Regions from separate parts of the Allokutzneria multivorans genome, predicted to be linked through region 2. Evidence: riboswitches for the same ligand, from Rfam matches in the RefSeq annotation. Region 2 holds a riboswitch; each other region holds the start of a gene.
The links. Region 2 has a riboswitch for S-adenosylmethionine ahead of ABD798_RS29025 (aminotransferase class V-fold PLP-dependent enzyme). Riboswitches for the same ligand answer to the same signal wherever they lie in the genome.
Positions count from the first base shown of each region.

Region 1 (3,267 bases), on a different contig from region 2:
TTCTTGACCTTCCACGGCGGCATGCCGAGCTGACCCGCGAGCTGGAACGGGTCCGCCCGCCCCACTCCGGCCACCCTGGCGATGGTGCGCACCGCGTCGGCCAGCGCGTCGGCGAGCAGCACGTGCGGAACGCCCAGCTGCAACGCCCAGCGCAGCGATTCCAGCGCGGCGGTGCGGTCGCCGGTAACGGCCTTCTCCGCCACCGCGAAGCCGGTCATCTCGGCACGGCCGCGGTGGTAACGGCGCACCGCCTGCTCGTCGACCTTGCCGCCGGTGTCCGCGACGAGCTGCGAGGCCGCGGCCGCCAACTCGCGCAGATCGTTGCCGACCGTCTCCATCAGCGCCGCGAGCGCGGGCCCGTCGATCTTGCCACCCGCGCGCCGAACCTCGTTGCGCACAAAGGATTCCCGGTCACTGGCCTTGGTCAGCTTCGCGCACTCCGCGACCGCCGCCCCCGCCTTGCGCAACGCGGCGGGCAGCTCCTTGGCGAGCTTGCCGCGCCCGCCCCCCGTGTGCGTGAGGACCAGGGTCACGCCCTCGGCGGGGTCGCGGATGTAGGAGAGCACCGCCTCGGCGATCTCCTTGCCCGCGTCCTGGGCCGCCTCCAGCACGATCACCCTGCCCTCCGCGAACAGCGAGGGGCTGAGCAGCTCGACCAGTTCGGGAGGGGTGAGATCGGTCACCCGGACCCGGCGCAGCTCGGCCTCCGGATCGGCCTGCCTCGCGGCGTCCAGCGTGGCCCGCACGGACCGCTCGACGAGGAGCTCTTCCTCTCCGATGACCAGGTGCAACGGGGCTGGCGCTGCGGCGGGAGCACTCACCGCGCCATCCTCGCACGAGGGTCGGACGGCGCGGCCGCCGCGCACGTCCCGCATCATGGGCAACGGTGGCTCTCCCGTGGGACGTTGCCGTAGCGTGACCACCGGACGGCCGCCGAAGGGCGCGCCTCCGCACAGCACCACCACAACTGAACAGCTCATCCAGAGGGGTAGAGGGATCGGCCCTACGACACCCCGGCAACCGACGCCAGACCACGCGGGATCTCCGCGAGGCCACCGGCGATCACGGTGCCAAATCCGGCCCGCACGAGCGGGAAAGATGAGGAGAGACCTCGCGATGACGACCATCGAGGCGCGCCGCAGCGCCCACCAGTTCGACCTCGGCCCGGCCCGCGCCCTGGTGTGCCGCGAATGCGGCAACGAGGTGCCGCTCGCCGCGGAGTTCGCGTGTGCGGAGTGTTTCGGCCCCCTTGAGGTCGGCTACGACTTCGGCAAGATCACCCGCGCGGAGATCGAGGCGGGGCCCCGCTCCATCTGGCGCTACCGCAACCTCCTTCCGGTGCCCTCGGACGTCCAGGAGCACCCCAACACCGATCCGGGCCTGACCCGGCTGGTCAAGGCCGACCGCCTGGCCGCCGCGCTCGGCGTGCGCAAGCTGTGGGTGAAGGACGACACCGGCAACCCCACGCACTCCTTCAAGGACCGCGTGGTCGCGGTGGCGCTCGCCGCCGCGCGCCAGCTCGGGTTCACCGTGCTGGCCTGCCCCTCCACCGGCAACCTGGCCAACGCCGTCGCCGCGGCAGCGGCGCGGGCGGGCTGGGAGTCGGTCGTGCTGATCCCCTCCTCTCTCGAGCGCGCGAAGGTGCTCACCACCGCCGTGTACGACGGTGCGCTGATCGCCGTCGACGGCAACTACGACGACGTGAACCGGCTGGCCACCGAGCTGGCCGCCGACCACGAGGACTGGGCGTTCGTCAACGTCAACGTCCGCCCGTACTACGCGGAGGGCTCCAAGACCCTCGGCTACGAGGTCGCCGAGCAGCTCGGCTGGCGCCTGCCGCAGCAGATCGTCGTGCCGGTCGCCTCCGGTTCGCAGTTGACCAAGGTGGACAAGGCCTTCCGCGAGCTGGGTGAGCTGGACCTGGTGGAGCCGACCCCGTACCGGGTCTTCGGCGCCCAGGCCACCGGCTGCTCCCCCGTCGCCGCCGCGTTCCAGGCGGGCCACGACGTGATCCAGCCGGTGAAGCCGGACACGATCGCCCGCTCACTGGCGATCGGTGCTCCCGCCGACGGTCCCTACGTGCTGGACACCGTGCGCCGCACCGGAGGTTCGGTGGAGCACGTCAGCGACGAGGAGGTCGTCGACGCGATCCGCCTGCTGGCCCGCACCGAGGGCATCTTCGCCGAGACCGCGGGCGGCGTGACCGTCGCGACGGCGAAGAAGCTCATCGAGTCCGGCCAGCTCGACCCGGACGCCGAGACCGTCCTGCTGATCACCGGCGACGGCCTGAAGACCCTCGACGCGGTGGAGGACAAGATCGGCCCGCGCGCCACCGTGCCGCCGTCGAGCGCCGCCGTCCGCGAAGCACTCGGCCTCTGACAGGTCACGGCCTCTGACAGGTCACAGACAAAGCGTCACCGGCAAAGCGTCACTGGCAAGCGCTCACCGCCTGGGCGGTGGCCGTGGTTCTCCTCTCCGTGCGGTCGCCAGACCATCGCGGGTGGCCAGAACGGCGACGTCACCGTCCAGGTCGGTGCGCAGGACGCGCACTCCGGCGAGCGAGTGCAGGACCAGTGGGCTCGGGTGGCCGTAGTCGTTGCCCGCGCCCACGCAGATCAACGCGACTCGGGGCCGCACCGCGCCCAGGAACCGGGGCAGGCTGTAGCGGGACCCGTGGTGCGGCACCTTGAGCACGTCCGCGCTGACGTCCACTGTGGACGCCAGCAGCTCGGCTTGCGTGGCCAGTTCGATGTCTCCGGTCAGCAACATCCGCCCCGCTGGTGTGTGCGCCCGCAGCACCAGTGAGGCGTCGTTGACCACGGTCCCCGGCAAGGGTGTCTCCGAAGTCCGCGGTGCCGGAGACCTCAGCGGTGCCAGCACCTCCAGCGCCAACCCGGGCCACTCCAGCCGCTGACCGCGACTCAGTTCGATCAACGGAACTCCCGCCGCCGCAACGGTGTCACGCACCTCCTTCATCGCCCAAGCGGGCTCTCTCAGTGGCCCGACCGCGACCGCTCCCACAGATCTCTCCGCGAGCACCGCCGCGAGCCCGCCGATGTGGTCGGCGTGCAGGTGGCTCAGCACCACCACAGGAACGCGATCAACGCCCAGCCGATCCAGACAAGCGTTGACCGCCAACGGTTCTGGCCCGGTGTCGACCAGGACCGCGCGCCCGGGCTCAGCGACCGCCAGCACCACGGCGTCGCCCTGCCCGACGTCACACGCCACCGCCGCCCAGCCGTCAGCGGGCCACTGCGGCTTGAGCAG
Region 1 covers NZ_BAABAL010000017.1:426,624-429,890, reverse strand. The annotation lists gene holA (DNA polymerase III subunit delta) at 1-821, opposite strand, end outside; SAM riboswitch class I at 974-1,105, shown strand; gene thrC (threonine synthase) at 1,117-2,379, shown strand; gene ABD798_RS22925 (DNA internalization-related competence protein ComEC/Rec2) at 2,443-3,267, opposite strand, start outside.
Region 1: it holds a riboswitch for S-adenosylmethionine, as region 2 does, so the genes downstream of both, thrC (threonine synthase) here and ABD798_RS29025 (aminotransferase class V-fold PLP-dependent enzyme) in region 2, are expected to answer to the same signal.

Region 2 (3,267 bases):
CTCAACGACGCGCCGGTGTACATCGCGGTCGTCCTCCTCGCCAGCACGGAGACGGCCAGTTGGTGGACACCCGCGCTCGTGGTCTACGAGCTCGGCGTGGGCGCGGTCGTCGGCATCGCGCTGGGGTGGTTCGGCGGTCAGGCGTTGCGCCGCGCGGCGTTGCCCGCGACCGGTCTCTATCCACTTGCGACAGTCGCGGTGTGCGTGCTCGCGTACTCGGCGGGCCAGGAGCTGCACGCCTCGGGACTGCTCGCCACCTACGTCGCGGGACTGGTGCTGGGCAACGCGAAGCTCCCGCACCGCAGCGACACGCTGTCCTTCGCCGAAGGGCTCGGCTGGCTCTCCCAGATCGGGTTGTTCGTGCTGCTCGGCCTCTACGCCTCGCCGGGGCGGCTGCCGAGCGTGATCATCCCGGCGCTGATCACCGGCGCGGTGCTGGTGCTGGTCGCCAGGCCGCTGTCGGTGCTCGCCGCCGCGCTGCCGTTCCGGGTGCCCTGGCGGGAGCAGGTCTTCCTGTCGTGGTCGGGGCTGCGCGGCGCGGTGCCGATCGTGCTCGCGCTGATCCCGGTGACCCAGGACGTCCCCGGCGCGCAGCAGCTGATCGACGTGGTGTTCGTGCTCGTCGTGGTGCTGACCCTGATCCAGGGCACCACGCTGCCGCTGGTGGCGCGGATGCTCGGGCTCGTGCGCCGAGGTGAGCCGCAGCAGGTCGAGGTCGACTCGGCGCCGCTGGACGAGCTGGGCGCGGAGCTGTTGCAGGTGCGCGTGCCGGAGGGCTCGAAGCTGCACGGCGTCTACATCACCGAGCTGAGGCTGCCCGTCGGCGCGACGGTGAGCCTCGTGGTGCGCGGCAAGGCCGGGTTCACGCCGCAGCCCACCACGCGCATCCAGGTGGGCGACCAGCTGCTGATCGTGGCCACCGAGGAGGTGCGCGAGGGCGCCGAACGACGGGTCCGCGCCATCGACCGCGCGGGTCGCTACGCGCGCTGGAAGGGCGAGTCGGGGGACTGATTCCCTTGCGCCGCAACGGCTCCAGTCAGCTGTGGCGCAGGTCGCGTTCCAGGATCTGGACGGGGTCTGGCGCGTTGGCGCGTCCTCGGCTACTTTCGATCGCAAGGTCATGAGTGCCAGCGACAAGCCCTAGCTTGCTGGTCGGCAACCCTCCAACCGCGGTGGGGTGCTCTAGGTGAGGACCTGGTTCACCGCGCAACGCGGTGAGCAAGCGCGGACTCCCTCCCGGCGAGTCCCACGGACTCACGGAGGTCGCTGTGTCGCTCGCGTTCGCCCCCATCCGTTCCTCGGTTCCCTCCGTCGTGGGCTCGCGCCTGACGGTTCCGCTGGTCACGGGCGAGCTGGTGCCCTACGCGAACCTCGACCACGCCGCCAGCGCCCCGTGCCTGGAGCAGGTCCGCGACGCCGTCGACGAGCTGCTGCCCTGGTACGCCAGCGTGCACCGCGGCGCGGGCTTCGCCTCCCAGGTCTGCACCCGCATCTACGAGCAGGCCCGGCACGCCGTCCGCCGCTTCGTCGGAGCCCGCCAGACCGACGCCGTGGTCTTCACCCGCAACACCACCGACTCGCTGAACCTGTTGGCGCGCAGCGTTCCCAAGGGCACCAGCGTCTTCGTCTTCGACACCGACCACCACGCCGCGCTGCTGCCGTGGCGCGGTCCCCGGGTGAACCGGTTGCAGACCCCCGCGACGCCCGCCGAGGCCGTCCGCGTGCTCGACGAGGCGCTCAAGTCCGCTCCGGTCGGCCCGCGCCTGGTGGTGCTGACCGGCGCCTCCAACGTGACCGGTGAGGTGTGGCCGGTCAACGACCTCGTCCGGTGCGCGCACTCGCACGGCGCGCGGACCGTGCTCGACGCGGCGCAGCTCGCTCCGCACCGGCCGGTGGACGCCAGCGCCGCCGAGGTGGACTACGTCGTGCTCTCCGGGCACAAGCTCTACGCCCCGTTCGGCGCGGGCGCGCTGGTCGGCCGCTCCGACTGGCTCCAGCAGGCCGAGCCGTACCTGATCGGCGGCGGAGCCACCCGCAACGTCGTCGACTGGGGCGACCACCTGGGCGTGAGCTGGTCGAAGGTGCCCGAGCGGCACGAGGCCGGCTCGCCCAACGTCGTGGGCGTGCACGCGCTCGCCGTGGCCTGCGGAGTCCTGGCGCGGCAGCGCTGGGAGGACGTGAAGGCGCACGAGGACAAGCTGTTCACCCAGCTCAAGGCCGGTCTGGCCACGGTGCCCGGCTTCCGCGAGCTGACCCTGTTCGGGGACGAGGCGCCGGACCGCGTCGGCGTTGTCAGCTTCACCGTCGACGGCCACGACGCCGGGCTGCTCGCCGCGATCCTGTCGGCGGAGTACGGCATCGGCGTGCGCGACGGCGCGTTCTGCGCCCACATCGCCACCAAGCGGCTGATCGCCGGGAGCGGTTCCGAGGGTGGCCGGGCGCTGCGCGTCAGCCTGGGCCTGGGCAACAACTCCGAGCACGTCTCGCGCGTGGTCGGCGCGCTGCGGCGGATCGTCGCGGACGGCCCGAAGTGGGAGTACGAGCTCGTGGACGGCCGCTGGACCCCGCGCAACGACCCCCGGCCGCTGCCGCCGTTCCTGGCCGATCTCTGATCAGCGACAATGACCGGGTGAGCGACAATGACCCGGTGAGCACCGAGAGCACACCACCGCCGCCACCGCGCAGGCTCGGCTTGTTCGCCGCGCTGGCCGCGGTGGTGCTGGCGCTGGACATCGTCACCAAGTTCTGGGCGGTCGCGTCCCTGGAGGGCCAGGAACCGGTGCGCCTGTTCGGCGGCGGGCTCTACCTGGTGCTGGTCCGCAACCCCGGCGCGGCGTGGTCCATCGGCGCCGACTACACCTGGGTGCTGTCGCTGATCATGGCGGCGGTGGTGCTGGCGATCCTGTACTTCGCGCCGCGCCTGCGCTCCGGTGGCTGGGCGGCCGGTCTGGGCCTGGTGCTGGCCGGAGCCCTCGGCAACCTCGGCGACCGGCTCTTCCGCCCGCCGGGCTTCCTGCACGGGCACGTCGTCGACTTCCTGTCGCTGTTCGCCCCGGACGGCTCGGTGTGGCCGGTGTTCAACGTGGCCGACTCGGCGATCTGCGTCGGTGGAGCGCTCATCGTGCTGATGGCGCTGCTCGGCCGGGAGTACGACGGCACGATGATCGAGAAGAAGTCTTCCAAGAAGAAGGAGTCCCAGTCGTGAGCGCGCGAACGCTGCCAGTGCCGGACGGCCTGGAGGGCATGCGCGTCGACGCGGGCCTGTCG
Region 2 covers NZ_BAABAL010000019.1:245,772-249,038, reverse strand. The annotation lists gene ABD798_RS29030 (potassium/proton antiporter) at 1-1,011, shown strand, start outside; SAM riboswitch class IV at 1,117-1,231, shown strand; gene ABD798_RS29025 (aminotransferase class V-fold PLP-dependent enzyme) at 1,269-2,612, shown strand; gene lspA (signal peptidase II) at 2,630-3,205, shown strand; gene ABD798_RS29015 (RluA family pseudouridine synthase) at 3,202-3,267, shown strand, end outside.

Region 3 (3,267 bases), on a different contig from region 2:
GCCGACGAAGAAGCTGGGCCAGAACTTCGTGCACGACCCGAACACCGTGCGCAGGATCGTCAACGGCGCCAACCTCACCGAGGACGACGTGGCGCTGGAGATCGGCCCGGGGCTCGGCTCGTTGACGCTGGCGCTGCTGGACGCGTGCAAGGCCGTGGTGGCGGTCGAGATCGATCCCGTGCTCGCGTCCCGCCTGGAGCAGACCGCTGCCGAGCAGGCCCCCGCCCACGCGGACAGGCTGACCGTCCTGCCGGCCGACGGCATGAGGGTCACCGCCGCGGACTTCGCGCAGCCGCCGACCGCGCTCGTGGCGAACCTGCCGTACAACGTCTCCGTTCCCGTCGTGCTGCACCTGCTGGCCGAGCTGCCGTCGTTGAAGCGCGGGCTCGTGATGGTCCAGGCGGAGGTCGCAGACCGCCTCGCGGCGCGCTCCGGCAGCAAGATCTATGGCGTGCCCAGCGTCAAGGCCGCCTGGTACGCCGATGTGCGCAAGGCCGGACCGGTGCCGCGCGCGGTGTTCTGGCCGGTGCCCAACGTGGACTCGGCGCTGGTGTCCTTCGTGCGAAGAGAAGAACCGTCCACTGTGGACCGCCAGGCCGTTTTCTCGTTGGTGGACGCGGCTTTCGCGCAGCGGCGCAAGACGTTGCGGGCCGCGCTCGCCGGCTGGGCGGGCTCCGCCGCCGTTGCGGAGCAGTGTCTCGTCGCGGCGGGCATCGACCCCTCGACGCGCGGGGAGCAGTTGGACGTCGTGGACTTCGCGCGCATCGCGCAGGCCCGTACCTCACTCTGAGACTGGTATCACCATTCGGGAATAGTTCACGTTCGCGGCGCGTTCACCTGCACGTTCGGCCGTGAGTGTGACGTGCCGAACGATCCACCGCTTGAGACCCGAAACGACTTGCCTCTGTCCGTCATCGTCGGTTCTACTGTTCGCAGCAATCCATCCCGAGCGGCCGAGAGACCTGGCTCAGCGACGCCGCAGCAACCACCCGGAAACGGGCAGGTGCTAACGCCAGGACCGATGGAGTCCTCATGTCTCGCCAGCCGATGTCCGCACGTCGACCCAACCTGGTCCGTCGACGCTGTGTCGACCAGTGCCTCCGCACGGTGAGTGGCTGTCGCCGCGCATTCCGCGCCGCCGCCTGACCACCTCTCACACCCCACCCCCTTAACCGTCCACTGTGGACGGTCTCGGAGCGCTGCCGTCACGAGCGGCAGCCGTGCCATGGAGTCATATCGTGATCACTGTTGAGAACCTGACCAAGAGCTTTCCCGGAAAGGGGGGCGAGGTCCGCGCGTTGGACGGCGTCTCCCTGGAGGTTCCCGCCAACACGATCCTCGGCGTCGTCGGCACCAGCGGTGCCGGCAAGTCGACCCTGGCCCGTTGCATCGCGCTGCTGGAGCAGCCGGACTCCGGCTCGATCCGGGTGGACGGCACCGACCTGGTCAGCCTCTCCGGCGCTTCGCTGCGCGCGGCCCGCAGGCAGATCGGCGTCGTCCCGCAGAACGACTCCCTGCTGCGCCAGCGCACGGCGGCGGGCAACATCGCGCTCCCCCTGGAAGCCGCGAAGGTGCCCGGTCCGCAGCGCAAGCAGCGGGTGGCCGAACTGCTGGAACTCGTTGGCCTGTCGGACAAGGCGGCGAACTACCCCGACCAGCTCTCCGGTGGTCAGCGGCAGCGGGTGGCCATCGCCCGCGCGCTCGCCGCGAGCCCCTCGGTGCTGCTGGCCGACGAGCCGACCTCGGCGCTGGACCCGGAGACCACCGGTTCCGTGCTGACCGTGCTCGACCGCGTGCGCTCCGAACTGGGCCTCACGGTCCTGGTGGTCACCCACGACATGGCCGTGGTCCGCCGGATCTGCGACGACATCGCCGTGCTGGAGCACGGTCGCGTCGTGGAGAACGGCAAGGTCCTCGACCTGATCTCCGAGCCCGGCAGCCGCACCGCCTCGGCGCTGCTGCCCGAGCTGGACCAGGTCTCCCAACAGCACACCGCCAAGTACGACCGGGTTGCCGACGTGGTGCTGGTCGGCTTCGCCGCGGTCGGCGCGCTGTTGCCGGAGGCCGCGAGCCGCCACGACGTCGAGCTGTCGCTGCTCGGCGGTGGCATGACCCGGCTCAACGACACCCCCGTCGCCCGCTTCCGCATCGCGCTCAACGGCGAGCGGGCCGACGCCGCCCTCAAGTGGATCGGCGAGCGCGGCGCCGTCGTCCGCCACAAGCCCACCCTGGTTGCGGGGACTGCTGCGTGAGAACCGAAACACCCTGGTCCACCGTCTTTGAGCTGCTCGCGGAAACGGGGTGGGAGACGCTGTACATGGTGGCCCTCTCCGCCGTGTTCGCGTTGATCGGCGGCCTGCCGCTGGGCGTGCTGCTGCACGTCACCTCGCCGGGAGGACTGCGCCCGCAGGCGCTGACCTACCGGTTGCTCAACTTCGTCGTGGACATCGGCAGGTCACTGCCGTTCGTGATCCTGCTGATCGCGTTGCTCCCGGTGACGCGCTCGATCGTCGGCACCACGCTCGGCAGCACCGCGGCCGTCGTTCCGCTGACGGTCGGCGCGATCCCGTTCCTCGCCAGGCTCGTCGAAGGCGCGCTGCGCGAGGTGGACACCTCCGTCGTGGAGGCCGCGATCACCACCGGGGCAACCAAGCCGCACATCGTGCGCGGCGTGCTGCTCCGCGAGGCCGCGCCCGCACTGGTCGCCGGGATCGGCGTCACCGTGATCGCGTTGATCGGCTACTCCGCCATGGCGGGCGTGGTCGGCGGCGGCGGTCTCGGTGACCTCGCGATCCGCTACGGCTACCAGCGCTTCGACACCAAGGTGCTGATCAGCACCGTCGTGGTGCTCGGCGTCTTCGCCCGCCTCGTGCAGTTCCTCTTCGACCTCGGCTCGCGCGGCATCGACCGCCGTCGCCGGGTCACCGCCTGAGCCTCTTCTTCTCTTTAAGGACAACGAATTCCCATGCGTCGTATCCGCACGCTCGCCGCCGCCGCAGTCGTCACCGCCAGCGCTCTCCTGCTGGGTGCCTGCGGAGGTGCGGACCCCGCGAAGGACCCCAACGCCGCCATCCGCGTCGGCGTGAGCCCCGTCCCGCACGCCGAGATCCTGCGCTACGTCGCGGACAACCTGGCCAAGGACAAGGGCATCAAGGTCGACGTCGTCGAGATCAGCGACTACGTCACGCCGAACACCGCGCTCGCCGAGGGCCAGCTGGAGGCCAACTACTTCCAGCACAAGCCCTACCTGGAGGAGTTCACCGGCGC
Region 3 covers NZ_BAABAL010000006.1:99,048-102,314, reverse strand. The annotation lists gene rsmA (16S rRNA (adenine(1518)-N(6)/adenine(1519)-N(6))-dimethyltransferase RsmA) at 1-790, shown strand, start outside; SAM riboswitch class I at 938-1,028, shown strand; gene ABD798_RS10155 (methionine ABC transporter ATP-binding protein) at 1,239-2,252, shown strand; gene ABD798_RS10150 (methionine ABC transporter permease) at 2,249-2,932, shown strand; gene ABD798_RS10145 (MetQ/NlpA family ABC transporter substrate-binding protein) at 2,966-3,267, shown strand, end outside.
Region 3: it holds a riboswitch for S-adenosylmethionine, as region 2 does, so the genes downstream of both, ABD798_RS10155 (methionine ABC transporter ATP-binding protein) here and ABD798_RS29025 (aminotransferase class V-fold PLP-dependent enzyme) in region 2, are expected to answer to the same signal.